3 regions of the Mesobacillus boroniphilus genome follow, and region 3 is predicted to be linked to each of the others. Evidence: riboswitches for the same ligand, from Rfam matches in the RefSeq annotation. Region 3 holds a riboswitch; each other region holds the start of a gene.

Region 1 (10,245 bases), on a different contig from region 3:
GAAATATAGCGAGATGAAACAAATTATCTATGAAAAAGGTGCGTTGCGTGAGGAAGCGTTTTTTCTGCTGCCAAATGGGGAGAAGAGACTGCTCGAATTTACTGTCAAGCTCAATGCTGGGGACGGCTATCATATGACAATTGTCCGTGACGCAAGTGACCGTTACCATATGGAACAACAGCTCCGGAAGAGTGAAGAACGATTCAGGAGAATTTTTGAAGGTTCGATTGAGGGAATGATTCTTTGGGATGAAAATTGCAAAAACTATGAAATTAACCCCTCTGGAATGGCGAAACTTGAGTTGGAGCCGGAAGACCTTGAGGAGAGGAACTTTCGGAAGCTTTTCATGAATCTTGGGCTTGCAGAAGAACTAATCGAAGAAAAGCTGCAAGCACTGCTTCGGAAAGGGAGGCTGGACGGAAGGATTACCATTCCATATGAAGAAGGCAGGATGAAGCATTTTGAATACAGTGTCAAACATCAATTGGTCGATAGCTTGAATCTGATTGTTTTCAAGAATATCACCGAAAAAATAGAGATGGAAGCCCAGCTGCATAAATCAGATACGCTTAATTTGCTTGGGGAGCTTGCAGCGGGCATTGCCCATGAAATCCGCAACCCAATGACCGCGCTAAAAGGTTTCATCCAGTTGCTCGAAAACAGTACAGGTGATGCTTATTCATTATATTTCCAGGTAATCAAGACTGAACTTCAAAGGATTGACTCGATCATCAACGAGTTTCTGATTTTGGCCAAACCTCAGTCTATAAAATATGAATATACCGATATTTCAAAGATCATGAATGAAACTGCTGCCCTCCTTACTGCCCAGGCAGTGCTCCATGATGTGCAGATCAAAACCATTTATGACGATGATTTGCCAGAGCTTATGTGCGAACCTAATCAATTAAAAAAGGTTTTTATCAATATTATAAAAAACGCGATAGAAGTCATGCCAAAAGGTGGCTTCGTGACTGCGACGGTCGGTCAAGCACCCGGGAACAGATTACATATCTGCATCAAGGATGAAGGCGAAGGAATACCTGCAGATAAGGTAAAAAAGCTTGGGGAACCTTTTTACACCACTAAGGAAAGGGGAACAGGCCTGGGGCTGATGGTTAGCTTTAAAATCATTGAAGAACACGGTGGCACAATCGAAATAGAGAGTGAAGTAGGGCACGGAACGATCTTCCATATTTATTTGCCAATAACCAAGGAAACGTCTGATTGAAATCCAATCAGGCGTTTTATTTCGTTAAAAGCAAGAGACGCTAACCCTTTCGGAGAGAGTGATTATTTAAAAATAAATAAATTTGCAAATTTCCCCCTTTAAAAATAATGCGGAATGAATTATATTAGATATATACCTAATTAGATAATCATTAAATTAAATGGAGTGGTTTTATGCAACTGGACAGAATAGTCGCTTTCCATAAAGCGATGGGGGACCCAACAAGGATAAGGATTGTGGCGTTACTAGCCAATGGGCCGCTTCATGGACAGGCGATTGCAGGAAAGCTGGGCCTTACGCCTCCAACGATCACACATCATATCAAGAAATTGCGGGATATCAATGTCATCTACGAGCGCAGGGACAAGAATACAATTTACTTTCACTTAAATGAGTCAGTAATCAAGCAACAGGCGAAGACGCTTGGGAAGTTAATCGAGAAAAAGGAAGGGGAGATGGAAGCGATGATTGAACAAAATATCGAAAGGCAAAAGGTTATTGAGAATTTCTTGACGAAAGATGGTAAATTAAAGAATATTCCGGCACAACGAAAGAAGAAGCTGATGGTATTCGAATACATGGTTCGAGGCTTGAAAGCCGGGAAAAAATATCCGGAAAAGGAACTAAACGAATATATCACGAAGTTCCATGAGGACTATGCGACAATCAGAAGAGAATTTATCATTAATCACTACATGTATCGTGAAAATGGGATTTATGAATTGAACCCTGAAGAGATGTGGGCAAAACCAGAATGATTTATTATGAACAGAAAAACCGCCTCAGACATTGTCTCTGGGCGGTTTTCTTGTTGATTAGAAAATTAAAAAATAATCTCATTGTGATAACTATAATTAATTTTCTTAATCCAGCTCCAGCGCCTAGCCCCTCGATCGCTTGTTTAGTTTCTGGTCAGTCGGCTATACTTTTCGATTTCGGTCCCCCCAATGAAGTCAAAGACCGACTTCACCGGTCGACCCTCTAAGGCACAGGACGTGCATACCCGCCAGCCACACGATGTGGCGTTTTAGGCGGGCAGCACTTGTCGGGGCTCAACGAGGCGCTTGCGTTTTTTGTTCTTAATACAATTCAGGCCGGCGGTCGGCGAAGATTGGAATTTTGCCTCTTGCTTCCTTAACTTCCTCAAGATCGATTTCTGCCAGGAGGATTTCTTCTTCTTCTCCACCCTCTGCAATCACGTCTCCCCATGGCCCGATGACCATGGAATGGCCAGCGAATTTATTGTTAGGGTCTGAGCCAGCACGGTTACAGGCTATTACAAAGCATTGGTTCTCAATCGCTCGGGCGATGAGCAATGCTCGCCAATGTTCTAAACGCTGGATTGGCCATTCAGCGACAACAAACATCGCTTCAACATCATGTAGTGCATGGGCACGGACCCATTCCGGGAACCGGATATCATAGCAGATCAGCCCGGCAAATTTGTGGCCTTCCAAAGAAAATAACCCTTTTTCCTTTCCAGCAGCAAGATACAGATGCTCATCCATGAGCTTGAACAAGTGAAGCTTGCTGTATATTCCTGCCTGCTCACCATTTTTGTCGAAAACAAGCAGTGTATTTTCAATGCCTGCTTCTGTTTTATTGGCAACAGAACCACCTATAAAATGGGAATTGTATTTCACGGCTGCATCCTTGAGAAACACTTTGGCTTCTTGTGCTTTTTCATCTGCAGTGTTTTTTAAATTCTCCAGATCATATCCGGTAGTCCAGAGCTCGGGAAGTACTATGATATCATGCTTTTGAGCATTTGCCTGGTCGATCAGTTCAGACGCTTTTTTGTAATTTTGCTCAGGATTCCCAAAAGCAATGTCCATTTGCAGGCATGCTATTTTAAATTTCATTATTCATCACCGCCATACTTTCTGAAAATTATATCTTTACAAGTTACTATTTACGTTATATCATTTGTGACTAGAATTTCAAATTAAAATTTTTAAATACTAATATATTTCCTAAGCAGGTGAGAACATGGAATTCGCACAATCAGATTTACTGAAAAGCCTGCCCAAGCAGTTTTTTGCTTCACTCGTTCAAAAAGTGGGCGCGTATACTGAAAAAGGGGCAGACATTATAAACCTGGGACAGGGAAATCCTGACCAACCAACTCCACAGCACATTGTTGAAAAGTTAAAGCAAGCTGCGGATAACCCTATTAATCATAAGTATTCACCTTTCAGAGGATTGCGCTCGTTAAAAGAAGCTGCAGCAGCATTTTATAAAAGGCAGTATGGAGTCGATCTCGATCCAGAAGAAGAAATTGCCATCCTATTCGGGGGCAAGGCTGGCCTGGTAGAAATACCTCAATGCCTGTTGAACCCTGGAGACTCGATTCTTGTTCCTGATCCCGGCTACCCTGACTACTGGTCTGGAGTCGAACTGGCAAAGGCTAGGATGGTTACCATGCCACTCCGAGAAGAGAATGGCTTTCTGCCCGATTATACTGAATTAAGTGCGGGGGAATTGGATAAAGCAAAGCTGATGTTCCTGAACTACCCTAATAATCCTACAGGTGCAGTTGCCGACAAAGAATTTTTTGATCGGACAATCGAGCTGGCTCGAAAAAATGAGATTTGTGTAGTACACGATTTTGCCTATGGAGCAATTGGCTTTGACGGGAACCAGCCACAAAGCTTTTTACAGTCAAAAGGTGCTAAGGACGTAGGAATCGAGATTTATACTCTGTCAAAAACGTATAATATGGCTGGATGGCGTGTTGGGTTTGCTGCAGGGAACAAGAGTGTGATTGCTGCGATCAACTTGCTTCAAGACCATATGTATGTCAGCTTGTTTGGTGCAGTCCAGGAGGCGGCAGCAGAGGCTCTGTTAGGATCGCAGGAATGCGTTGCTGAGTTAAATGATCTATATGAATCGAGAAGAAATATACTCATTGACGGTCTTACGAATATTGGCTGGCAGGTGACTGCTCCGAAAGGCTCATTTTTTGCCTGGCTGAATGTGCCTGAACCGTTCACTTCGGTGGAGTTCGCGGATTTCTTGCTTGAAAAAGCACATATAGCTGTTGCGCCAGGTGTAGGGTTTGGTGAACATGGTGAGGGTTTTGTAAGGGTTGGCTTATTGACTTCCGAGGAGAGATTGTATGAGGCAGTAAGTAGAATTGAAAGCTTGGGAATTTTCAAAAAATAGTTGACATTGATTTATGAACCTGACATAATCCTAATTAACAAATTTACTTTAACCAATTAAATAACTTGATTAAATTATTTTCTTATCAAGAGCAGGCGGAGGGACGAGCCCGATGAAGCCCGGCAACCGATCCAGCATTTAGCTGGGCACGGTGCTAATTCTTGCAGCGAAAGCTGAAAGATGAGAAGAGTTTAGTGTATTTTCTAACCTCTTCTTTGTGAAGAGGTTTTTTTATTATTTTTTGCACTTTGATTAATGTCTAGCTCCAGCGCCTAGCCCCTCGAGTCGCTTGTCTAGCTGCGGCTCCTAACTCCTCGAGACGCTTCGGTCCTGCCAATGAAGTCAAAGACCGACTTCACTGGTCGGCCCTCCGTGGCACACGATGTGCTAGACCCGCCAGCCACACGACGTGGCGTTTTAGGCGGGCAACGATTGTCGGGGCTGGACAAGGCGCTTGCGCTTTTCTAACAGAAAGGGATTGATCTTAATGAGTGAAATTACAGCGACATATATAGTCCATGATGCTAAACATAACCCGGAGAAAAAAGCAGAGGGAATCGCCCTTGGATTGACAGTGGGATCCTGGACTGACTTGCCTGAACTGGACCAAAAACAATTAAAAAAACATAAGGGGAGAGTTGTATCTGTAGAAGGTTCAAGCCTGGACAGCAATTCAGAGACGGTGGCAACAATCAAAATCGCTTATCCTGCCCTCAATTTTTCACCAGACCTGCCGGCAATTTTAACAACGGTATTTGGAAAACTTTCGCTTGATGGCAAGGTTAAATTGGTCGACCTTGAATTTGGAGAAGAATTAAAAAAAGAATTCCCTGGTCCCCGCTTTGGAATTGAAGGAATCAGGAAAAAGCTTGGTGTACACGACCGGCCATTGCTTATGAGTATCTTCAAGGGTGTCATCGGACGTGATATGGACTTTCTGTTAAAACAGCTGAAAGAACAGAGCCTCGGAGGAGTTGACCTGATCAAGGATGACGAAATCCTTTTTGAAAATGAGCTTACTCCTTTCGAAAAGAGGATCGCTCTTGGGAAACAGGTTCTGGATGAAGTCTATGAATCTACTGGACACAGAACCTTATATGCTGCCAACCTGACAGGAAGAACATCACAGTTGAGGGACAAAGCGAGAAAAGCGGCTGAACTTGGAGCCGACGCATTTTTGTTCAATGTATTTGCCTATGGCTTGGATGTTTTGCAGGAACTTAGGGAAGATGACGAAATCGGCATTCCAATCATGGCTCACCCTGCAGTAAGTGGCGCGCTTACATCGGCAGATGAATATGGTTTTTCACATTCCTTGCTTCTGGGAAAATTACTCCGTTATGCCGGAGCAGACTTCTCGCTGTTTCCGTCACCTTATGGAAGTGTTGCGCTCGAAAAGCAGCAGGCAATATCAATAGCTGAGGCACTGACTGCTGAGGATCAATTTAAAAGGACTTTCCCAGTTCCATCAGCAGGCATACATCCTGGAATGGTCCCGCTGCTTGTAAAAGATTTCGGAGTAGATTCTATTATTAATGCAGGTGGAGGCGTTCATGGCCATCCTGGTGGAGCCAAGGGCGGTGGCAAGGCATTCAGGCAGGCAATTGAAACAGTGCTTCAAGGAAAATCACTTGAAGAAGGCGCCCTTGAGCATGATGAGTTAAAGACTGCTATAAGTCTTTGGGGTTCGGCTGAGGCGGTGGCAAAGTGAGGCAGCCAGTGATTTTTTGCGACTTTGATGGAACAGTGACCGAAAAGGACAATATCATTGCAATCATGAATGAATTTGGGCCTGAAGGCTGGGACGGATTAAAAGAAGCAGTTCTTAACCGCACCATTTCTATAAGGGAAGGGGTAGGGAAAATGTTTTCCCTCCTTCCAGTCACCTCGAAGAAAGAAATCGTTGAGTTTGCGGTCCGGAATGCGAGGATTCGCCATGGTTTTCAGGAATTCCTGGATTATGCCAGCAAGGAAGGAATACCAGTATACATCGTAAGCGGCGGCATTGATTTTTTCATAGAACCTATCATTCAACAATTTGGCCCAATAGATGGCGTTTACTGTAACAGTTCTGATTTTTCTGGAAAAACAATAAAAATTGAGTGGCCAAACAGCTGCGATGATCAATGTTCAAATGATTGCGGCTGCTGCAAACCATCAATCATGAGAAAGCTGGAACAAACTGGAGCTTATAAAATCGTCATCGGTGACTCCGTGACGGATCTTGAAGCGGCAAAAAAAGCAGATTTTGTGCTGGCTAGAGATTACTTGAAAGATAAATGTGAAGAGTGGGAGATTCCACATAGACCATTTGAAACTTTTTACGACTGTATTGAAGCTCTTAAAACTGAGACAGGGGTGAAGGGATGAGCATTTTAGAATCGAAGTGGGAAGAACTGGCGGATGTAAAGGCCGAACTGGCAGAGCGTGATTGGTTCATGGGAACTAGCGGCAACCTTGCGATTAAAGTGAAAAGCGACCCGGTGCAATTCCTTGTGACGGCAAGTGGAAAGGATAAGCGGAAAAGAACTGATGAAGACTTTTTGCTTGTTGACCAATACGGCCGGCCGGTGGAGGAAACACATCTGAAGCCTTCTGCCGAAACACTGCTCCATGTCGAGGTATACAAGAAGACAAATGCTGGATGCAGCCTCCATGTCCATACGATTGATAACAATGTCATCTCCGAAGTCTATGGAGACAGGGGCGAGGTGCAATTCCAGGGACAGGAATTAATTAAGGCTTTCAATATTTGGGAGGAAGATGCCGTCCTCAAAATTCCCATTATTCCAAATTATGCGCATATCCCAAGCCTTGCTAAGTCATTCTCAGAGCACGTAAAAGGGGATACTGGCGCAGTCCTTATCCGTAACCATGGCATTACAGTCTGGGGCAGGAACGCATTTGAAGCTAAAAAAATTCTCGAAGCTACTGAGTTTTTATTCCGTTACCAGTTAAGATTACTCGAGCACAAGCCATTCCAATTGTTCAAGGTAGTTTAACTCAGGATCTTTAGAGCAGATTCCATTTGGTAAATAATACACATTTTAAAAAAGGAGAGATTCACATGGCATTTATCGTAAAGCAAAACACACAGGAGAGAATCGTTGATGAGCAGCAGGTAGAAGCTTTTCTGAACGCACAGGAAGTTATCTATGAAAAGTGGGAGATCAATAAGCTGCCAGCAAACCTTCAGGAAAAGTTCCTGTTAACTGACGAGGAAAAACAGCAAATCCTTGAAGCGTTCAAAACGGAGATTGAACACATTTCCGCACGCAGAGGCTACAAGGCCCAGGACGTCATTTCATTATCAGACAATACACCGAACCTTGACCAGTTGCTTGCGAATTTCAAGCAGGAACACCATCACACGGATGATGAAGTAAGATTCATTGTCAGCGGCCATGGAGTATTTGTCATTCAGGGCAAGGACGGAGAGTTTTTTGAAGTATTCCTTAATCCAGGAGACCTGATCTCTGTTCCTGAAAACACTCGTCACTACTTCACGCTTCAGGATGACCGCCAGGTAGTTGCGGTAAGAATTTTCGTTACAACTGAGGGCTGGGTGCCAATTTACGAAGAGGAAAAAGTCAGCCAGTAAGCATCACAGATCGCAAACTTTGTCGAAGAAAAAAATTTTTGCTATGAAAATTGTCTTATTTTGCGATACTATTTACAATCAAACAAGCATTTGCAATAATTCTCAAGTAAACTTTTATTTGTTTAAGGAATTAAAGTAGTAGAGGAGATATGGAAGTGTATCAATCGCAAAATGCTTTGTTGAAGGAAATTGATCGCGTTAGGGAATTGATGGTGGCTGCTGCTATGGAAACTGGATACACGAGTGACGAAACAATCTATCGAAGCCAGGAACTAGACCGTCTCATCTATGAATATCAAACTTTATGCAAAGAGACAGAAATACAGCGTCAAAAAGCAAAGGTTTTATTTAGACAAATGATTCTGCTCACAAAGAAACAATATATCTTATCACTTGCATAATTTTTCAATCGTACGTTTGGATAAATAAGCCACTGCCTGAAAATCGGCGGTGGCTACATTGTTTCTAAAGGAAGAACAATGAATAACAGGCTGACTATAAAGAAATAGGTGGCAGACCTTTCATTACCGTCCCCATTCCACCTGCCCATTGGGCTGCTGCCCTTCATTTTCCTGGAGGTGGAAGTGTTCTGTGAAAAAAAGAATAAATTCCCCATATGTCCTAATCCAATCAACAGTACCCAGAGGAAGCTCCCCGATCATAAAGCACCAAAGTTCTTTCCAACTCCTGCCGAGGCAGTTGTACTTAATTTTAACAATTTGCTCAAATTTTCACGAGAATACAACTTTGTGTGATTTTTATCATATTTTTATATGCTTATTTTATATATTTTTAACATAGATAGGTTTTTATCATCATTTTGCTAACGCACCCCAACAAGTTTACTTCAACTACATTACCATTTTATACATTAGTTTATTTTTGTTCATGAATGTTTTAACCTCATTTTTTACAAACCTTTGTTATCTACTTTTTTAATTGTTGGTACTATGCTTGTAATGCGATTCATATATCGTACTACATAGCATTTTATTTATATAAGGCTGTGTGAAAAGTATTTGACTGGATGGAACTCCAAAAAAAGTCATATTAGCCTTTATTGAAGCTGTTTTCACCATACACGTTTTCTGAAAGGGCAATTGCAATCTAATCAGGAGGATTTTCTTGGTATCAAAAATTCCTTCCTTATTATATTTCCCATCTTTTATGGAAAACGGTTTTTAAACGAAAACAGCTAAAAGTAACCGCTTACAAGTTAATAGTTTTTCATTTTGAGGAGGGGAAAAGAGAGTATGCACATTGTCGTATGTGTCAAGCAAGTGCCCGATACAAAGATCATCAAAATCAATCCTAAGACTAATACTCTGGACAGGCGAAGCGCACCAGCAATTTTGAACCCTTATGATGCTCACGCCGTACAGGAAGCAGTCAAGATCAGGAACAAAACAGGCGGAACGATTTCTGTTCTTTCAATGGGACCGCCACAGGCTGTAGCTGTTATTAAGAAAAGTGTTGAAATTGGCGCAAATCAGGGATACCTGATTTCAGACAGGGCGTTTGCGGGTGCAGATACCCTGGCTACAAGCTATGCGCTCTCCAAAGCGCTGGAAAAAATATCGAAGGATAATCCGATAGACCTGGTCATCTGCGGTAAGCATGCGATTGATGGTGACACAGGACAGGTAGGACCTGGAATTGCACGCAGGCTTGATATACCGCCAATTACGAATGTTATTGAAGTTTCAGAGGTTAATAAAGAAGAGAAATATGTTCATATCAAACGTAAGCAAATAGATGGATACGAGGTTCTTCAATCACAGCTTCCTTGCTTACTGACTGTCGAAAAGGAGATTAATGACATAGAGTATGCGCCGCTTACAAATATGATCAATGCAGCACGATATGAGCCGGTCATCTGGTCTGTGAACGATCTTGAGGATGTTGATAAGACCCAGCTGGGATTAAAAGGATCTCCAACGATTGTCGGCAAGATGTTCAGTCCGCCAAAGCTTGAAGGCGGAAAGAGAATTGAAGGCAACCCTGATTCTCAAGTAGAACAGCTTATGGGAATTTTAATGGAAAGAAAAGATTTATTGAAATTAAAAACAGCCAACTCTTGATTCCGATAATAAAGGGGGAATAACAGAATGGAAGAAAACCAGGGCGTCTGGGTATTCATTGAAGTAAATGATGGAACGATTGAAGGGGTTTCACTGGAATTGCTAGGTGCGGGAAGAAAGCTTGCAGACAAGCTGGAAGTGCCGCTTTCCGGAGTGATGCTCGGGCA
Region 2 (10,245 bases), on a different contig from region 3:
TAAGCTAATGATGTTTCAAACCAACAGTCTGGATGCGATCAGTGTTGGTGGCTATGGAACTGCAATTGGAGCGAGCCTAAGAAAAGATCTAGGTGGGCATTACACAAGGCTTGTGACTGAAATCCTTCAATATGCAAATGACGGGATTAAAATAATGATTGATAACAGATGGATGGAACAGCCTCCACAAAATGTTGATAGGGAAGCTTTAAGAAACAGAAGTAATTAGTATGAATTGCTATCAACATAAATCACGGCAACAATAGACTGTTGAAAAGAAAATGGCCATCTCCAATTGGAAATGGCCATTATGCGATAAGAAAGGATAGATTTTACTTCGAGAATTGTCCAGCTCCAGCGCCTAGCCCCTCGAGTCGCTTGTCTAGTGTCGCCTCCTAGAAACTCCGAAACTTCAACTCCGCCGGCAGAAGCGAAAAGCGCTTCTGCCGGCGGAGTCTCCAGTTTCTGCGTTTCTGGACAGTCGGCTAAACTTTTCGGTTTCGGTCCGCCCAATGAAGTCAAAGAACGACTTCACCGGTTGGCCCTCCGTGGCACAGGATGTGCTAGACCCGCCAGCCACACGATGTGGCGTTATCGAGCGGGCAGCGCTTGTCGGGGCTGACCAAGGCGCTTGCGCTTTTCTTATTACTTCGCTGTTGGTCCGCCTTTTTCTTCGATCTCTGACGGTACGTTCGAGAACTTCTTGAAATTCTTACGGAACTTCCCAGCAAGCTCGTTGGCTTTTTTAAAGTAAGCGTCTTTGTCGCTCCATGTCTTGACTGGCTGAAGGACATCGTCCGGTACACCTGGTACATGAAGCGGGATGTCAAGGCCGAAGATTTCGTCTTTCACTGTTTCCACATTGTTCAGTTCACCTTCAAGTGCTGCCTGGACCATCGCACGCGTGAAAGCAAGCTTCATGCGGCTTCCAGTACCGTACTCTCCGCCTGTCCATCCTGTGTTGACAAGGAATACTTTAGCGTTGTGCTCATCGATTTTTTCACCAAGCATTTCCGCATATCTTGTTGCTGCAAGCGGAAGGAAAGGTGAGCCGAAGCAAGTCGAGAACGTTGCTTGCGGTGAAGTGATGCCGCGTTCCGTGCCAGCTAGCTTTGATGTATATCCGCTCAAGAAATGGTACATTGCTTGTTCCTTCGTTAGCTTAGCGATTGGAGGCAAGACTCCGAAAGCATCAGCAGTCAGGAATACGATCGCGTTTGGATGTCCGGCAATGCTCGGATCCACGATGTTATCGATTGCCTGGATTGGATAGGCAGCGCGAGTGTTTTCTGTAAGACTGCCATCATCATAATCCGCTACACGCGTTTCTTCATCGATAACGACATTTTCAAGTACAGATCCGAACCGGATTGCATCAAAGATTTGCGGTTCTTTTTCTTTGGATAAGTTGATGCATTTTGCATAGCATCCACCCTCGATGTTAAAGACGCCGTTAGCTGACCAGCCATGCTCGTCATCACCAATCAGGCGGCGATTGTTATCAGCAGACAAAGTTGTCTTTCCTGTTCCGGAAAGGCCGAAGAACAATGCAACATCGCCTTCGCGTCCCACATTTGCAGAGCAGTGCATGGAAAGGATGCCGTTTTCAGGCAGAAGGTAATTCATGACAGAGAAAATCGACTTTTTCATTTCTCCTGCATATTCAGTTCCGCCAATCAGTACAACACGCTGTTCAAAGGAAACGATGATGAATGTCTCGGAATTCGTGCCATCAACCTCTGGGTCAGCTTTGAAATTCGGCGCTGAGATGACCGTGAATCCTGCTTCATGGTCAACAAGCTCTTCCTCACTTGGACGGATGAACAATTGATGTGCAAAAAGGTTGTGCCAAGCGTATTCATTGATGACCTGGATTGGAAGGCGGTATTTTGTGTCAGCACCTGCGAAGCCTTTGAAAACAAAAAATTCCTCTTTTTCTTTTAGGAAATTCAATACCTTATTATATAGCTTTGTGAAAGATTCCTCGGAAATCGGCTGGTTGACAGAGCCCCAGTCAATTTTATCCTTCACGGATTCTTCTTCGACAATGAATTTATCTTTAGGTGAACGGCCAGTATACTTACCAGTTGTTGCTCTTACGGCACCAGTTGAAGTCAGGAGTCCTTCGTTGCGGTTCAGGACTTTTTCAACAAGCTGGGGAACGGATAACTGGACCTGGACATTGCTTCCTTTTAATAAAGCTGAAAGTTCATTTGATATTCCTACAACATTCATCGGAGAATACCTTCCTTTTTTAAAATATTGATAATTTGTAAGTGTTTACATCTCGGTATTAGTATAACACATTTGTTCAATTAATCTATACTAATCAATAGAAAAATTACCTTGTACCTAACTTGCGTTATATAATTCTTTCTTTATATAGTCAAGCGAAAAGGATCCTTTTCGTGACCTTTTTATTTTACAAAAGGCTGTTTTCGTAAAGAGTGTTGTTAAAATCCTAAAGCCGATTTTAACGTAATAGAACGCAATTTTGTAGTTCGGTATTAAGTTTGTATGCTCTTTTCTCATAACATGAGGCTACTTTGAGTAGAAAAATAGTTCATTCACTCCTATTTTGTAGTCAATAGCAACAAAGTTTGAGAAAAGAGCATTACAAAAAAACTTTCAACAACAATCGACAAATTTAATGAGAAAATCATTGACATGCAATTCTAGTTTCGTTATGATTTGGACTTGAACGGATACTCTCTTATCCCGAGCTGGTGGAGGGACAGGCCCAATGAAACCCAGCAACCTGCAAACGAGAAAAAAACAGCTTTTGATTGCTGATCTTTTCCGGGCAAAGGTGCTAACCTGACGCAAGGGAACTGCCCTTGAACGATAAGAGCGAAAGGCGCGGATTTAAGCTTAAACCTTTCCTCGTAATTGGAGAGGTTTTTTATATTGCTTTTTTCTGTCCGATGCATGGAAATGCTGATGGACTGCCTTCTTAGGTGTCATTGCTCCCGTGGGTGAAATTAGGAAAAAAGAAATTCACCATGAATCTTAAACAAATTTTTCTAATAAAAACTCAGCGTTTATTTCATACTACATAGGGAATGAGTACCGTATCAACCCGAGGTCTGTATTGGGACAGCCTCGATCTATTTTTATAAATGAGGGAGGAACTCAGATGTCAAACAAACGCCGTTTGTTCACTTCTGAATCAGTAACAGAAGGCCATCCGGATAAAATTTGCGACCAGATCTCTGACGCGATTTTGGATGCGATCCTTGCTAAGGATGCTAACGCCCGTGTTGCTGCTGAAACATCAGTTACAACAGGCCTTGTACTAGTTGCAGGGGAAATCACTACATCTACATACGTAGATATTCCGAAAATTGTTCGTGAAACAGTTAAGGAAATTGGCTACACTCGCGCTAAGTACGGCTTCGACTCTGAAACTTGCGCAGTTTTGACTTCAATCGACGAGCAGTCTGCTGATATCGCAATGGGTGTTGACCAGGCTCTTGAAGCACGTGAAGGCCAAATGTCAGATGAAGAAATCGAAGCAATCGGAGCTGGAGACCAGGGCTTAATGTTCGGGTTTGCCTGCAACGAAACAAAAGAGCTTATGCCTCTACCGATTTCATTGGCACATAAGATTTCTCGCCGCCTGACTGAAGTACGTAAGGAAGAAATCCTACCTTACCTTCGTCCAGACGGAAAAACTCAGGTAACAGTTGAATACGATGAGAACGACAAGCCTGTCCGCATCGATACAATCGTTATCTCAACTCAGCACCACCCAGAAGTTTCGCTTGAGCAAATCCAGCGCAATCTTAAAGAACATGTCATCAATCCTGTTGTACCATCAGAATTGATTGACGAAAATACAAAATACTTCATCAACCCAACTGGCCGTTTCGTAATCGGCGGACCACAGGGTGATGCTGGTTTGACTGGCCGTAAAATCATCGTTGATACTTACGGCGGATACGCTCGTCACGGCGGCGGCGCTTTCTCTGGTAAGGATCCTACAAAAGTTGACCGTTCAGCTGCATACGCTGCACGTTACGTTGCTAAGAACATCGTAGCTGCTGGTCTTGCTGACAAAGTTGAAGTTCAGCTTGCATACGCAATCGGTGTTGCCCGTCCGGTATCCATCTCAATCGATACATTCGGTACAGGCAAAGTGAGCGAAGACGTATTGATCGACGTTGTTGAAAACAACTTCGACCTTCGCCCGGCTGGTATCATCAACATGCTTGACCTGCGCAAGCCAATCTACAAGCAGACAGCTGCTTATGGACACTTCGGCCGTTCTGACGTTGACCTTCCATGGGAGCGTACAGACAAGGCTGAGGCACTTCGCACTCAAGCTCAAGGAAAATAAAATCAAAGGGGAGTTGCATAGAAATATGTAACTCCCCTTATTATTTGCCGTCTAATCAGGAGAGAGGCAGAAATTCCTCAGGTTTGCGAATGGTCCAAAAGGTGTAAAATAGAGTATTACCTTAAATTTCCCTCAGATTTTACTGCAAAAATTTTGCGATTAATGATAGTATTAGATGGTATGTTTTTAGATAGTAAAATCACTGGAAAATAACAATAAATTTTTTCTGAAATGGAGAAGGTGAAGTACATAATGTGTGGCTTTATCGGTTGTGTACATGAAAATGCACAGGAATTCAGCAGCGATGATAAGCAGCTGTTTAAAAATATGAATGACATCATCACCCATCGTGGACCGGATGATGATGGGTATTTCTATGACGAGCATATCCAGTTCGGCTTCCGCCGTCTGAGCATCATTGACCTTGAGGCTGGCCATCAGCCATTAACCTACGAAAATGAGCGCTACTGGATCATTTTCAATGGGGAAATCTACAATTATCTTGAGCTTCGTGAAGAGTTGATGGAAGAAGGCCTGACCTTTGAGACTCACTCTGACACCGAAGTAATCATTGCTCTTTACAGCCACCTGAAAGAACAGGCTGTCGACAAGCTGCGCGGAATGTTCGCGTTTGTCATTTGGGATAAACAGGAGCAGGTTCTTTATGGTGCGCGTGACCATTTCGGCATCAAGCCTTTCTTCTACTTTGAAGATGGCGACCGCACGTTCTTCGGTTCTGAGAAAAAGAGCATCCTGCTAGCACTTGAGAATGACGTTCTTGATTACAAGGCACTTCAGCACTATTTAACGTATCAGTTCGTTCCAGAACCTAATACAATGTCTGAAGGCATCTACAAGCTTGAGCCAGGGCATTATTTTACAAAGAGAATCGGTTCGCCGATGGAAATCAAGCGTTACTGGAAAGCCAGCTTCTCGCCAATCCATAAGACCGAGGATGAATTCACGAAGGAGATCAGGGATGTCCTGTTTGAATCGGTGAAAATCCACATGCGCAGTGATGTGCCAGTTGGCTCTTTCCTTTCTGGAGGAATTGATTCCTCGATCATTGCGTCGATTGCGAAGCAGTATCATCCTTCAATCAAGACATTCTCTGTTGGGTTTGAACAGAATGGCTTCAGCGAGATTGACGTCGCTAAGGAAACGGCTGATAAACTCGGTGTTGAAAACATCAGCTATGTGATCAGTCCGCAGGAATACATGGATGAACTTCCGAAGATTATGTGGCATATGGATGACCCGCTTGCTGACCCGGCCGCTATACCTTTGTACTTCGTTGCCCGTGAAGCAAGGAAGCATGTAACGGTTGTCCTTTCCGGAGAAGGTGCGGATGAACTGTTCGGCGGTTATAACATTTACCGTGAACCGCAGGACCTTGAAATGTTCAACAAGATCCCACAGGTAGGAAAGTCCATGCTAAAGGGCATATCTAAAATGATGCCAGAGGGCATGAAGGGCAAGAGCTTCATCGAACGCGGCGTGACACCAATGGAAGAGCGTTACATTGGAAACGCGAAGATGTTCACTGAAAAAGAGAAGAGCGAGCTGCTCCATGTTTATAATGGACAGTACGATTACAGGGATATCACGAAGCCTCTTTATCGCGAGAGCAGAGGCTACGATCCGGTTGATACAATGCAATATATTGATATACACACTTGGATGCGGGGCGACATTTTATTGAAGGCTGATAAAATGACGATGGCTCATTCTTTGGAGCTTCGCGTACCATTCCTTGATAAGATTGTTTTCGAAACAGCTTCAAAGATTCCTACAAGCTTGAAAACAGCTAACAACACAACCAAGTACATTTTGCGGAAAGCGGCTGAAGGGGTTGTACCTGATCACGTTCTTACACGCAAAAAGCTTGGATTCCCGGTGCCGATTCGCCACTGGCTGAAGGAAGAAATGAATGACTGGGCGAAGAACATCATCAAGGAAAGCAACACAGAGCATCTTATCAATAAGTCGTACTTATTGAAGCTATTGGATGACCACTGCCAGAACAAGGCTGACAACAGCCGTAAAATCTGGACAGTACTGATGTTCATGATGTGGCATGATGTTTATGTCGAAAAAAAATACTCCTTCCAAAAGGAGTATGAGGCTCAGAAAGTTTTACAATCTTAAAATCAGGGAAGGTAGGTAACTGCTTGCCTTCCCATCTGCACCCAGGCTTCCACGAAGTCTTTCATGGGTGCTTTTTTATTTTTCTCACCAGTTAACGGATCGTTGAAGTAGATAAAGCTTTTGTCATAGCCGGTAATCAAAACGGAATGCTCTTTTGTTGTAACTTTGACTTCCCCATTAGGTGTATACCATGTTTGGAAAAAGCTATCGTCCAATCTTTTATATTCCGTATTCGTAATGATCCATACTGGCCGTTGATCAGATAATTGGATTTTAAGTTCCTGGAATTCTGCGCCGGTCAGATCTATTATTTTACCGGGAAGGTACTGTTCGGCCAATTCAGCAATCGGTTTATGGTAGACACCCAGACCTGGTTGAGTGTACGTGTACATATTGCCGACGAAACCTTCATTTGGATCACCAAAATAGATTTTGCCATTATTGAGACGGTATTCAGCTGGGTTTTTCTTTACTTCCCTGGCAAGTGTCAGCTTGTCCACTTTGATATCCTGGTACTGCAGAAGCATGGCCAGGCTCGTGACTTCGCAACCTCTTGGGAGCTCAGGCATCTGCCAGATGATCGGCGCATCCAGAAGTACCTGGTTTTTTATTGGGATGATTTCAGGTTTGTATTCTTCTATTACATCTGGTGCACGTGCCGCCTGGGGCTCAGGCTCATCAAGCCATTCCTTGACCGACTGGACAGCTTTTGCGACATGGGAAGCCTGCATGTTCTCGAGCAGGAAGGCACCTGCCACAGATGAAAAAACAAACATGAACATCAAAATGGATTTGATCATGCTATTTTGTTTTCGGATCAACAGAAAAAACAAGACTAGCAGCGGTACAATTGCCGCAATTGATATATATAACATATCCACATCTATCACCTGGCCCGTCCGCATATTTCAAAAATTTCAGGGTATAATATATAAATTAATATCGGACTGATGTGGAATTTGTTTAACCAATCATTCGTCTTTGTTCTTAAGATTTTTATAGTATTGACCTTTCTCGGCATACTCTCTTGAGATTCGTTCCATGTCACGGATGTCTTCTTCGTTCAGCTCGCGGATGACCTTGGCCGGCCGACCGAATGCAAGCGTGTTCGGAGGGATTATTTTACCTTGAGGGACAAGGCTGCCAGCGCCAATGAAAGCACCTTCGCCGATTTCAGCCTGGTCAAGGATGATCGAGCCCATCCCAATCAATGCTTTTTTTCGGATGATGCAGCTGTGGAGGATGACTTGGTGGCCAACTGTCACTTCATCCTCAAGAACCAAAGGATTATTTGGACTTTGATGGAGGACAGAGTTATCTTGTATATTCACTTTATTTCCAATAATAGTGGGAGCGACGTCACCACGGATGGAGGTGTTGAACCAAACGCTCGATTCTTCTCCGATCTCGACATCCCCGGTAATCGTTACATAATCAGCAATAAATGCTGAATCAGCTATTTTAGGTGTCTTGCCTTTGTAAGGATAAATCATAGAATACACTCCTAAATAAAATAGATTTAAATCAATGCTTTCGTTTTTAATTTAAAATAAGAAGGTATAAAATTAACTTCGAGAATTGTCCAGCTCCAGCGCCTAGCCCTCGAGTCGCTTGTCTAGCTGCGGCTCCTAACTCCTCGAGACGCTTGTCTAGTTTCGCCTCCTAGAAACTCCGAAACTTCAACTCCGCCGGCAGAAGCAAAAAGCGCTTCTTTGTCGGAGTCTCCAGTTTCTATGTTTCTGGACAGTCGGCTAAACTTTTCGGTTTCGGTCCGCCCAATGAAGTCAAAGAACGACTTCACCGGTCGGCCCTCTAAGGCACAGGACGTGCAAACCCGCCAGCCACATGAGGTGGCGTTCTAGGCGGGCAGCGCTTGTCGGGGCTGACCAAGGCGCTTACGCTTTTCTTATTCACTAATTATATATTATAGTTCTTTTAAAGAAAGAAAAAGTATTTGAGTGGGGGAATGGTCATGTGGAAATGGGAAGCTGACGGTGATGCTAAGGCTGTAATCGTTATGATTCATGGTGCCCTTGAGCATCACAGGCGATACGGGTGGCTGATTGAAGCGTGGCGCACATCCGGATTTCATGTCATAATGGGTGATTTGCCTGGACAGGGCATGACAACGAGGGCAAACCGTGGCCATATAGATTCATTTGATGAGTATATTTTGGAAGTGAAAGAGTGGGTAGAGGCAGCTTATGAATTTGACCTGCCGGTATTTTTGCTCGGCCATAGCATGGGGGGACTTGTAGCCATCCGCATGCTGCAGGAGGAACGTGTCGAAATTGCCGGACTTATTCTGTCTTCGCCATGTCTTGGTTTGATCAATTATCCTTCGAAAATGCTGGATATGCTTTCGCACGGCTTGAATGTACTGGTTCCTACCATGCGTATGTCGTCAGGCCTGACGGTTGAAATGGCAACAAGGAATGAGGACGTTAGGGCTGTGGATGCAAATGACGCACTCTATATTACCAAGGTATCCATCCGCTGGTACCGTGAACTTATCTCAGCAATGGAGCAGGCTTTTGAAAACATGGGCAAAGTGCAGGATGTTCCGACGCTCCTATTGCAGGGCGGGGATGATAGGATTGTGGATAAACGTTCTGTCAAGGACTGGTTCAACAATGCTCCGCTGTCGGAAAAAAGATATAAAGAATGGCCGAAGTGCTATCATGAAGTGTTCAACGAGCCTGAACGCGAAGAGATTTTTGACTATGCACATGATTTTGTCATCAGCCAGCTGAAGGCAATTGGATATGTTTATTAGATTTTGTTTTTACATGGAAAGGGTGAAGGTGTATACATGTTGATTCCATCAATGCCAATCAGTTTAATGTACCGTGTATACAAACAAGTTCTGCCTCAAGTACACAGGGAACTGGCATACTGGAAGAGCAGGGCAGAGGAAATCCCGAACCCTGAATTAAGGAAACAGGCTCTCGCCAGTATCGAGCATAAAACCTTTCATTGCGAAGGAGGCTCAATTTTGAGTCTGACCGCGAAAAAGAATTATAAGAAAGCGATCCGCTTCATAGTGGCTTATCAGACAATCAGTGATTACCTGGATAATCTTTGTGATCGAAGTACGTCCCTTGACCCGGCTGATTTTGCTGCATTGCATGAATCAATGGCGGACGCTCTCAATCTGGACAACCAGCTGAAAAATTATTACCGGGAGCGGGAGGACCAGAGTGATGGCGGTTATCTAATTGAGTTAGTGACCGTTTGCCGGGAGATTCTTGCCGAGCTTGATCATTATCAGGATATCAAGAAGCACCTGAGCGAGCTATGCGATTATTATTGCGATTTGCAAATACACAAGCATGTTGAGGTCAAAGATCGTGTACCGAGACTGCAAATATGGTTCGATGGCCATCGTGATAACATTCCGGACATGGAGTGGTATGAATTCTCAGCGTGCACCGGCTCAACGCTCGGAATCTTTTGCCTCGTATCCTACGGGCTGCGTGATGACTTCAAGCCAGAATACGCAGATAGCATCCGTAACGGGTATTTTCCTTACATACAAGGGCTCCATATCCTGCTCGATTACTTCATCGACCAGGAAGAAGACCGCCAAGGCGGCGATTTGAACTTCTGTTTTTATTATGAAAATGAAGAAGCTTTATTTGACCGCTTGCGACATTTTGTACAACATGCTGACCATCATACGGCCAAGCTTCCGCATCAAAAATTTCATAAACTAATCAACCGCGGCCTTCTCGGTGTTTACCTATCCGATGAAAAAG
Region 3 (10,245 bases):
GTAGCACATTTGATCCTTGCAGGGAATTTCGCCACACCTTGTAGTGCTTCGATATCCCCGAGGTCAAGGTCATCCTCTTCATAATCTTTTCCCTGCATGATGTCAGAAAAAACCGTTGAAAGCTTTAAAGCTTCCTCGATGTTTCTTCCTTTGACCGCCTGCGTCATCATTGAAGCAGAGGACATGGAAATCGAGCAGCCTTCCCCTTCAAATTTTGCGTCCGCTACCTTTCCGTCTTCGACTTTCATCGTCAACTGGATGCGGTCGCCGCATGTCGGGTTGTTCATATTAACAGTCAGGCTGCCTTCTTCCAAAACACCTTTATTGCGAGGGTTCTTATAGTGATCCATAATAACTTGCCGATAAAGGTTATCTAAATTATTAAAAGACATCGCTGAAATACTCCTTTGTTTTGACAAGACCGGCTACGAGCTTGTCAATATCTTCTTCTGTGTTGTACAGGTAGAAGCTTGCACGTGCTGTGGCGGATGCCTTCAGCCATTTCATCAACGGCTGTGCACAATGGTGGCCCGCGCGGACGGCGATTCCTTCAGCATCTAAAACAGTTGCCACATCATGTGGATGCACGTCATCAATATTGAATGTTACAAGTCCAGCACGTTTGCCGGCTTCCTTCGGTCCATAGATGGTCATGCCTTCAATTTCAGACATTTTATCCATCGCGTAAGCCGCAAGAGCGTGTTCGTGCTTCTCGATATTATCGAGACCAACTTCATTCAGGAAGTCGATTGCGGCACCAAGACCGATCGCACCAGCGATGATCGGAGTTCCGCCTTCGAATTTCCACGGCAGCTCTTTCCATGTTGACTCGTACAGACCTACGAAATCAATCATTTCACCGCCGAACTCAACCGGCTCCATTTTTTCAAGAAGTGCCTTCTTGCCATATAATACGCCGATACCAGTCGGCCCGCACATCTTATGTCCGGAAAAAGCGAGAAAATCGCAGTTTAGGTCCTGAACATCTATCTTCATATGCGGAGCGCTTTGAGCGCCATCGACAACCATAATCGCACCATTCTGGTGGGCAATCTCGGCAATCTCCTTGATTGGGTTCATGACACCCAGTACGTTGGAAACCTGCATGATGGAGACGATTTTCGTATTCTCTGTAACCGTTTCTCTTACAGTATCAAGTGAAATCGTGCCATCTTCCTGCAGATCGATATATTTCAATGTTGCACCCGTCTGTTTTGCTACCTGCTGCCACGGAATAATATTACTGTGATGCTCCATGTAAGAGATGACGATTTCATCGCCCTCTTTGATATTATCACGGCCATAGCTTGCAGCTACCGTGTTGATTGCAGTAGTAGTACCACGAGTGAAAATAATTTCTTCAATTGATTTTGCATTAATGAACTTTCGGACTTTTTCCCTTGTTCCTTCGTAACCGTCAGTGGCTCTTGTTCCAAGAGTATGGACACCGCGGTGTACGTTAGAGTTGTATTCGCGATAATATTTGTCCAGCGCTTCGATAACCTGCACCGGCTTCTGTGATGTCGCCGCGCTGTCCAGATAGACAAGCGGGCTGCCATTGACTTCCTGATTTAAAATCGGAAATAATTCACGAATTTCGCGGGCGTTCATTATTTAACTTTCCTTTCGATTACCTCAACCAACTGCTTTTTAACTCCCTCGATCGGAAGCTCATTTACAACTGGCGCAAGGAATCCATGGATAACAAGGCGCTCTGCCTCGTGCTTCGGAATACCGCGGCTCATCAAGTAGTAAAGCTGCAATGGATCAACGCGCCCAACAGAAGCCGCGTGTCCTGCTGTTACATCGTCTTCGTCAATTAGAAGAATTGGGTTAGCATCCCCGCGTGCTTTTTCGCTAAGCATTAGTACGCGTGATTCTTGTACAGCATTTGATTTGGAAGCGCCGTGCTCGATTTTTCCGATTCCGTTAAAAATAGACGTCGCGCTATCCTTCACAACACCGTGCTTCAGGATATAGCCTTCAGAATTTTTACCGAAATGGATGATGCTAGTTGTGAAATTCTGAGTCTGCTCTCCACGTCCGACAACAACTGTCTTCGTGTCGCCGTATGAGCCGTCTCCAACCAGGTTCGTAGTGTTTTCTGAAATTGTGTTGCCATCGTTCATCATGCCAAGAGCCCACTCGATACGAGCATCTCTTCCCGCATGACCGCGACGATTCACATATGTTGTAAGTCCTTCAGCCAGTGTATCAACTGAACCATATTGGATTTTCGCATTTTGTCCTGCGATTGCTTCCGTTACGATGTTTACCAATCCGTTCACTTTGCCAGTTGTTGAGATATAGTTCTCAACATAAGTTACAGAGCTATTATCTTCCGCAACAACAAGCACGTGGTTGAACAGGTTCGCTTCTGCATCATCATGCAAGAAGATTGCCTGGATTGGGTTGTTCAACTGAACATTTTTAGGAACATAAAGGAAAGCTCCACCGTTCATGAATGCTGTGTGAAGAGCAGTCAAGCGGTGCTCGTCGTTTTTCACAGCCGTCATGAAGTATTTCTTCAGCAGGTCGCTGTATTCGCGTGCTGCTGTGAAAATATCTGTAAAAACAACGCCTTGCTCCTGCATTTCTTTTGAAAGCTGGAGGTACGCAGGCTTGTTATTGCGCTGCACATATAGGCTGTTTTCTTTTGCTTCCTGGTCAACAAGCGCTTTTACATCTTCAGGAAGTTCTTCGATGGATGAAAAAACATCACTTTTTACAAGCAGTTTTTCAAACTGAGTGAAATTCCACTTATCGATTTTTGTTTTATCCGGTCTTGGCATAGAGAGATCTTCTGCTTTTGCAAGAGACTGTGTGCGAAGCTCTGTCAGCCATTCCGGTTCGTTCATTTCTTTTGAGAAGGAAGTAATGTAATCCTGGTCAAAAGCCCATTTCGTTTCCGTAGTCATTATAAATCCCCCCAACGCTTAAGCTTCTTGCCCAACTGTTTCGTCTTCGATGCCTAGTTCTTTCTTAATCCAGTCGTATCCTTCTGCTTCTAAGCGCTGTGCAAGCTCCGGTCCGCCGGACTTCACAATGCGGCCCTGCATCATAACGTGAACATAGTCAGGAGTGATGTAATCAAGAAGGCGCTGGTAGTGAGTGATGATCAAGCAGCCGAAATCTTCGCCGCGCATTTGATTGATTCCTTTAGAAACAACCTTCAATGCATCGATATCAAGTCCTGAGTCAATTTCGTCTAGGATTGCGATTTTTGGTTCAAGCATCATCAATTGAAGGATCTCGTTACGCTTCTTCTCACCGCCGGAGAAACCTTCGTTCAGATAACGCTGTGCCATATCTAGGTCCATTTCAAGGAATTCCATTTGCTTATCCATCTTGCGGATGAATTTCATAAGTGAAATTTCGTTACCTTCGCCAAGGCGGCTGTTCAAAGCAGAACGTAGGAAGTCAGCATTCGTTACACCGCTGATTTCGCTTGGATATTGCATAGCAAGGAACAATCCAGCACGTGCTCTCTCATCAACTTCCATTTCAAGAACATCTTCGCCATCAAGCGTAACTGTTCCATTTGTTACTTCATACTTAGGATGTCCCATGATTGAAGAAGACAAAGTAGATTTACCAGTACCATTCGGTCCCATGATCGCATGGATTTCTCCACCTTTAACTTCAATGTCCACACCTTTTAATATCTGCTTGCCTTCAATCTCAACTTGAAGGTCCTTAATTGATAATACAGATCCTGCCATAATAATACCTCCGTCAATATAGAAAAGATTTTAAGCCGACTTTTGCCGTCAAAAGCTCTATTCTCATTTTATTCTCATTACAATCTTATAACAAATAGAAAGTGTTAGCAACACTTTAGAAGTGGAAAGAAATACAACGAACCCTGTAGATTATTGTCAAGTTGCAAAGCAACAACTACCTAGATTTTTGGCTCATGCCGAGTGGGAAGGAAACGACCGAGCAAATTCATTTGCCCGCAGCGTTTCATTTCCACTCGGCTGCTTTTCAGCGCCAGCTGGAAAGCCAGTGAAGCGTTAGCTTCACGACAGTGAGCCCAAAATCAGCAGGAATTCTGATATACATTTAAATCTGCAGATTGATCCCCTTGTCTTCCTTCCACTTCCCCCGCCCCCGCCTTTCAGCTCGCTGAAAGGCGACTGCAAAATTACTACTTCATTTTAACAGACCAAGCAATTTAAAGTCGGGATAACCGCTCAAAGCTTGTACATCATTTTATTTTTTACCTTCTGTTATAAAAAAATGTACCGAGAAGCCGAAGTCACTCCTGGTTCGGTCAGCATCCCTCTTTGGGCGCCGAACCTGTCTGAACTTGGACTTACTTCTGACAGCTTTTCGCCCTAACACCTCAAACCTGTCATAATAACGGCCTTTTCTTGACAGCTTTTCCTCCTGACACCTCGAACCTGTCATTATAACAGCCTTTTCTTGACAGCTTTTCCTCCTAACACCTCGAACCTGTCATTATAACAGCCTTTTCTTGACAGCTTTTCGTCCTAACACCTCAAACCTGTCATAATAACAGCTTTTTCTTGACTACTTTTCGCCTTAACACCTCGAACCTGTCATAATAACGGCTTAATCTTGACAGCTTTTTCGTCCTAACACCTCAAACCTGTAATAATAACAGCCTTTTCTTGACAGCTTTTCGTCCTAACACCTCAAACCTGTCACAATAACGGCTTTTTCTTGACAGCTTTTCACTCTGAAACCCCGAAGCTGTCACAATAACAGCCTTTTCTTGACAGCATTTCCTCCTAACACCTCAAACCTGTCATAATAACGGCTTGATCCAGACAGCTTCTCGTTTTTCCCCCTCACAACAGCTCGGGGACATGACAATCTAGACATCTCAAAAAACAAATCCTACAGGTGCTTTCAAAACATCTTCATGTTAATCACATAATAAAGAAACCAGTGCATAAATCACACTGGTTCCAAAGCATTTCTACTATTATATATTCTATTGCTTATGAGTGAACTTTTCTGTCTAGGTCAGCGACCATCCGTTGGCTTTTGATATAGTCTCTTTCACGTTTTCTTTCGACTTCCATTCTTGCGTCATGGTTCATGCTGTATACCTCGTAACTAATTCCATGAGCTCCATGCATCGCTTTTTCCATTTCACTTGTGTAGTTCAGTTTTAGCTGACTAATAGTGAATCATCCCTTCGGTTTTTCGCTTTAATAAGCGTTTTTTTGTTATTGCAATGGTAACACCTTTTGTTTACCACTATCAAAGCGTTTAAAACCGTTAATTTTTGGATGTGGTGGAATAAGGGGGCTTAACGCTACTTCAGCTCTGGCATTCGTAGAATACTGGCAAATTCCTCCCAAATGAAGCCTATCCTGTTACTTAACAGCCAATTTATCTTTAATAAACAGCTTTTACTGCTTCAAAGTATTCAGTTCGACCATTGCTTCCTGGACGAGAGTCACGGCCTGGCTCATTGCCGCACCGCCGCCAAATGCTGCTGTAACTCCAACAGCTTCCAGAATTTGTTCCTCAGTCGCCCCCTGGTCAAGGCAGCCTTTTAAATGATAGATAATGCAATATTCATCCTGTGAATACAATGAAATCCCTAAAGCAATCAATTGCTTTTCTTTTTGCGTCAATGTACCCTCCTGGAAACAAACTTCCGTGAACGCATTATAATGGCTGGCGAGCTCAGGCATTTTTTGGGTAAAAACTCCCAGTCCTTGCTTATATTCATGAAGAGCTGCTTCTGTTGAATTTCGAGGTTCATAATGATGCTCCATTGCTTCCACTCCATTCTGCTTTTTTCTCGGTTAGTATGTTAAATTTCGGAGTCGGTTATGCGGCAAAAAAGAAAAGCAGGCTGCACGCCTGCTTCTTTCGAAAATTTATTCTTTGACTGGCACGACAGCACCATCATATTTTTCAAGGATAAAATCCTGGATCTCTTTTGAATGAAGTACTTCAACTAGCGCCTTGATTGCCGGCTTGTCTTTGTCTCCTTCACGAACGGCAATTACGTTCACATATGGAGAATCGCTTTCCTCGATTGCGATTGAATCCTTTAATGGGTTCAATCCAGCGTCAATTGCATAGTTAGAGTTGATTAAAACGGCATCGCCTTCGCCATTGTTGAAGATTTGTGGAAGCAATGCTGCTTCATATTCTGTATCGAATTTCAATTCTTTAGGGTTTTCTGCGATATCATCAACAGTCGCTTTTACTTTATCTACGCCTTCTTTAAGAGTAATCAAGCCTTCTTTTTCAAGCATTGTCAAGATACGGCCATGGTCTGCGACAGAGCTGCTCATGATAATGTGGGCACCTTTTGGCAAATCGTCAAGAGTAGTGTGCTCCTGAGAATAGACACCGATTGGTTCGATGTGGATTCCGCCAGCATTTTCAAACTTATAGCCGTGTTCAGCCATTTGTGACTCAAGGTAAGGGATATGCTGGAAGTAGTTTGCATCTAGCTCTCCTGACTCAAGAGCCTGGTTAGGAACAACATAGTCATTGAATGTCTTGACTTCCATTTCAAAACCTTTTTCTTCTAGAAGCGATTTAGCTTCTTCTAAAATTTCAGCGTGCGGTACGTTTGAAGCACCGACGACGATTTTTTTGCTTTCTTCATCGCCGCCTTCTCCTCCAGTATTTTCCTCAGAAGTTCCGCAAGCAGCAAGTCCTGCAGTTAAAACTAATGCTAATAGAGCTAATAACCATTTTTTCAATTCAAATCTCTCCTTTATCTTTTATCTAATTTTCTAGTGAAGAAATCACCAACAAACTGGATTATAAACACGATAATTAAAATAACGATTGTCGCCATCAAGGTGACATCGTTCCGGCTTCTCTGAAAACCTTCCATATATGCCAGGTTGCCAAGACCGCCTGCTCCGATGACCCCGGCCATCGCTGTGTAACTGACTAGCGCGATTGCCGTCACCGTGATACCGGAAACCAGTGCTGGCATCGATTCCGGCAATAGCACCTTCCAGATAATCGTCGTCGTCTTGGCTCCCATTGATTTTGCTGCTTCAATGACTCCCTTATCAATCTCACGCAAGCCAATTTCAACCATCCTTGCGTAAAATGGAGCCGACCCAATGATCAATGCTGGCAATGCCGCGTTTTCCCCAATCATCGTTCCAATAATGAACTTTGTAAAAGGTATTAAAAGGACGATTAGAATAATGAAAGGTATTGACCTAAAAATATTCACGATCGCACTCAATACTAAATTGACCGGTTTGTTTTCCCATATATTGCCCTTAGAGGTCAAAAAGAGCAGCAGTCCAAGGATTGCTCCAAGAATGAAGGTAGCCACAACGGAAATGGCACTCATGTATAGTGTCTCAACTGTCGCTTCCCACATTCGGTCCCAGTTAACATTCGGGAACAATGTTTCAACCATTTGAGATCACCTCCACGCCGACTTCATGCTGGCCGATATACTCAATTGCCCGAGCCAATTCGCCCTCGGAACCATCAAGATGGATGAACAAAGTTCCATACGAACCATTTTGGGTCTGCGAAATTTTCCCCTGGACAATATTGACCGTTATTGAAAACTCACGAATCAAGTTGGTGATCAGAGGCTGTTCTGTTCCTTCACCTACGAATGTCAGCTGTACAACGCGACCGTGTGGATATCGCTCAAGCAAGTGGTCAACTGTTTCCTTTGTTTCTTCCGGTTCTGTCACCTGCTGGACGAATCTTTTCGTAATCGGCTGCTGAGGATTTTTAAACACTTCCAATACAGGTCCTGTTTCAACAATCTTTCCGCCTTCCATTACAGCGACTCGATGGCAAATCTTCCTAATAACATGCATTTCATGAGTGATCAGGACAATCGTAAGACCCAGCCTCTTGTTGATGTCCACAAGAAGATCAAGGATTTGGTCAGTCGTCTGCGGATCAAGCGCTGAAGTTGCTTCATCCCCAAGAAGTACTTTAGGGTTATTAGCCAGAGCCCTGGCGATTCCAACCCTCTGCTTTTGACCGCCACTTAACTGTGAAGGATAGGCATCTCCCCGGCCCTCAAGACCTACAAGTGTGATTAATTCTTTTACCCGTTTCTCTCTCTCAGCCTTTGGCACTCCGGCAATTTCAAGCGGGAACGAGATATTCTCTGCTACTGTTCTTGACCAGAGCAGGTTGAAATGCTGGAAAATCATGCTGATTTCCTGGCGAGCCATACGCAGTTTCGCTCCCTTAATCTTTGAAACTTCCCTGCCAGCTACTACTACAGAGCCTGATGTCGGGATTTCCAAGCCATTCAGCATCCGGATCAAAGTACTTTTGCCGGCACCACTGTAGCCGATGACTCCATAAATTTCGCCTTCCTTGACTTCAAGGTTGACATCATCTACCGCCTTAACCTCTCCCTTGTTGGAAGGGTAAATCTTTCTGGCATTTTTTATCGTAATCAATTGACTCCCCCTCTTTGCAACCGAGTATTACACACTTATTAAAACCGTTAAATTTCCCTAAAAATAAGAAGGTTATCAATCTAGTTTCCCATTCCCTAACCGAAAAAATTCAAACTCAGCGAAAACGGGCAATAGTCTCTTATCCTAAACGGGAAGATTGTGCTCTTGTGGTAAAATCTTTTCGAACAAGCTTTTCGGCTATAACTTTTAAGCATTTTTTCGAAAAGGGCAAAATAAAAGCCTTCCTGCAAGTGAGCAGAAAGGCATAGTAATAGTGGATTCCTTTCTCTCATCTGCCAAAGCGATCTGCTTTGTGTGAATTGGCACCATTTCAGCAAGCAATGCTTACTGACGGTTGCCGGGTTTCATAGGGCACTTCCCTCCACCTCTCTTGATAAGAGCACGCTATTAAATTATCTAATCGGTTTTAAGTTACGAGTGTGATTGTAGCACGTAGTAAAAAAGAGTGTCAATAAAAATTATTTTTAAATATTTTTTAGGATATTATGGATATTTAAGCCCTTGCCGGGATTCCTGGCACACCGGTCGCCTTTTCGATTGCCTGCTCCAGGTCTTCAATTATATCCTCGACATTTTCAATCCCAACGGAAAGTCGGATTAAATCTTCAGGTACTCCCGCTGCTTTAAGACCGTCTGAATCTAGCTGCTGGTGTGTTGTGCTTGCTGGGTGGATGATCAGGCTTTTTGCATCACCAACATTCGCAAGGTGGGACCATAATTCTAATGAGTTTATCAGTTTTGCCCCGGCTTCCCTGCCACCTTCGATTCCAAATATGACAACTGCTCCGGCTCCCTTCGGAAGATATCGATCAGCGAGTTTTTTATCAGGATGGGATTCATGCCCCGGATAACTGACCCAGGTAACAGCAGGATGCGATTCAAGGTATTCTACGATTTTACATGTATTCACAACATGTTCCTTCATCCGTACATGCAAAGTTTCTACCCCAAGATTGAATTGGAATGCACTCTGAGGACTGATCGCCGGTCCAAGGTCACGTAAAAGCTGGACTCTTGCCTTAACGATATATGCGGCAGCTCCGATTGCCTCACTATACACAATGTTATGGTAGCTGGAGTCCGGCTCATTGAAGCCTGGGAATTTAGGAGACTTCCAATCGAACTTCCCTCCATCCACAATGATCCCGCCCATGACAGTGCCATTTCCTAATAGCCATTTGGTTGCCGAGTGGATGACGATATCTGCGCCATGTTCAATTGGCCGGCAAAGATATGGTGTTGCAAATGTGTTATCGATAACCAGCGGAACACCAGCTTCGTGGGCAACTTCCGCAACAGCTTCAATATCCAGGACCCTGAGACTTGGATTGCCGATTGTTTCTGCATAGACTGCTTTTGTTTTCGGAGTGATTGCCCTTCTAAAATTGTCAGGGTCAGTTGAATCGACTAGATGAACTTTTATTCCGTACTTAGGCAGGGTTACAGCAAATAGATTGTAAGTACCTCCATATAGATTAGAAGCAGCGACAATCTCATCACCCGCATGCGCAATGTTCAGGATGGCCATCGTGATGGCAGACATCCCGCTTGATAATGCGAGAGCACCTATACCACCCTCAAGCAATGCCACTTTTTCTTCCAGGGCAGTAACTGTCGGATTATGTATCCGTGAGTAAATGTAGCCCGGTTCTTTAAGCGCGAATAAATCTGCTGCATGCTCTGTATTTTGAAATTGGAACGCATTGCTCGAATAAATGGGAACTGCCCTTGCACCGGTTACTGGGTCGGGTGCCTGGCCACCATGTACCCCTAGTGTTTCAATTCTGTAATTTTTTTGCCCATTAGCCATCTTCATCTC

What was found. Region 3 has a riboswitch for S-adenosylmethionine ahead of DYI25_RS16130 (methionine ABC transporter ATP-binding protein). Riboswitches for the same ligand answer to the same signal wherever they lie in the genome.
Region 1: linked by a shared signal. The riboswitch ahead of mtnW (2,3-diketo-5-methylthiopentyl-1-phosphate enolase) and the one ahead of DYI25_RS16130 (methionine ABC transporter ATP-binding protein) in region 3 are both predicted to bind S-adenosylmethionine.
Region 2: linked by a shared signal. The riboswitch ahead of metK (methionine adenosyltransferase) and the one ahead of DYI25_RS16130 (methionine ABC transporter ATP-binding protein) in region 3 are both predicted to bind S-adenosylmethionine.

Annotation. Positions count from the first base shown of each region.
Region 1 is NZ_QTKX01000001.1:425,843-436,087, forward strand. It holds gene DYI25_RS02070 (PAS domain-containing sensor histidine kinase) at 1-1,231, shown strand, start outside; gene DYI25_RS02075 (metalloregulator ArsR/SmtB family transcription factor) at 1,405-1,989, shown strand; gene DYI25_RS02080 (carbon-nitrogen family hydrolase) at 2,311-3,093, opposite strand; gene DYI25_RS02085 (pyridoxal phosphate-dependent aminotransferase) at 3,221-4,396, shown strand; SAM riboswitch class I at 4,476-4,583, shown strand; gene mtnW (2,3-diketo-5-methylthiopentyl-1-phosphate enolase) at 4,884-6,107, shown strand; gene DYI25_RS02095 (2-hydroxy-3-keto-5-methylthiopentenyl-1-phosphate phosphatase) at 6,104-6,766, shown strand; gene DYI25_RS02100 (methylthioribulose 1-phosphate dehydratase) at 6,763-7,398, shown strand; gene DYI25_RS02105 (1,2-dihydroxy-3-keto-5-methylthiopentene dioxygenase) at 7,464-7,997, shown strand; gene DYI25_RS02110 (aspartyl-phosphate phosphatase Spo0E family protein) at 8,153-8,398, shown strand; gene DYI25_RS02115 (electron transfer flavoprotein subunit beta/FixA family protein) at 9,251-10,078, shown strand; gene DYI25_RS02120 (electron transfer flavoprotein subunit alpha/FixB family protein) at 10,106-10,245, shown strand, end outside.
Region 2 is NZ_QTKX01000001.1:2,511,110-2,521,354, reverse strand. It holds gene DYI25_RS12810 (DUF3231 family protein) at 1-229, shown strand, start outside; gene pckA (phosphoenolpyruvate carboxykinase (ATP)) at 646-2,235, opposite strand; SAM riboswitch class I at 2,711-2,851, shown strand; gene metK (methionine adenosyltransferase) at 3,137-4,339, shown strand; gene asnB (asparagine synthase (glutamine-hydrolyzing)) at 4,592-6,487, shown strand; gene DYI25_RS12790 (C39 family peptidase) at 6,490-7,362, opposite strand; gene DYI25_RS12785 (gamma carbonic anhydrase family protein) at 7,459-7,980, opposite strand; gene DYI25_RS12780 (hypothetical protein) at 8,103-8,288, opposite strand; gene DYI25_RS12775 (alpha/beta hydrolase) at 8,460-9,263, shown strand; gene DYI25_RS12770 (tetraprenyl-beta-curcumene synthase family protein) at 9,300-10,245, shown strand, end outside.
Region 3 is NZ_QTKX01000002.1:674,555-684,799, reverse strand. It holds gene sufU (Fe-S cluster assembly sulfur transfer protein SufU) at 1-392, opposite strand, end outside; gene DYI25_RS16160 (cysteine desulfurase) at 382-1,611, opposite strand; gene sufD (Fe-S cluster assembly protein SufD) at 1,611-2,918, opposite strand; gene sufC (Fe-S cluster assembly ATPase SufC) at 2,937-3,722, opposite strand; gene DYI25_RS16145 (carboxymuconolactone decarboxylase family protein) at 5,388-5,759, opposite strand; gene DYI25_RS16140 (MetQ/NlpA family ABC transporter substrate-binding protein) at 5,865-6,704, opposite strand; gene DYI25_RS16135 (methionine ABC transporter permease) at 6,719-7,387, opposite strand; gene DYI25_RS16130 (methionine ABC transporter ATP-binding protein) at 7,380-8,405, opposite strand; SAM riboswitch class I at 8,692-8,806, opposite strand; gene DYI25_RS16125 (O-acetylhomoserine aminocarboxypropyltransferase/cysteine synthase family protein) at 8,920-10,236, opposite strand.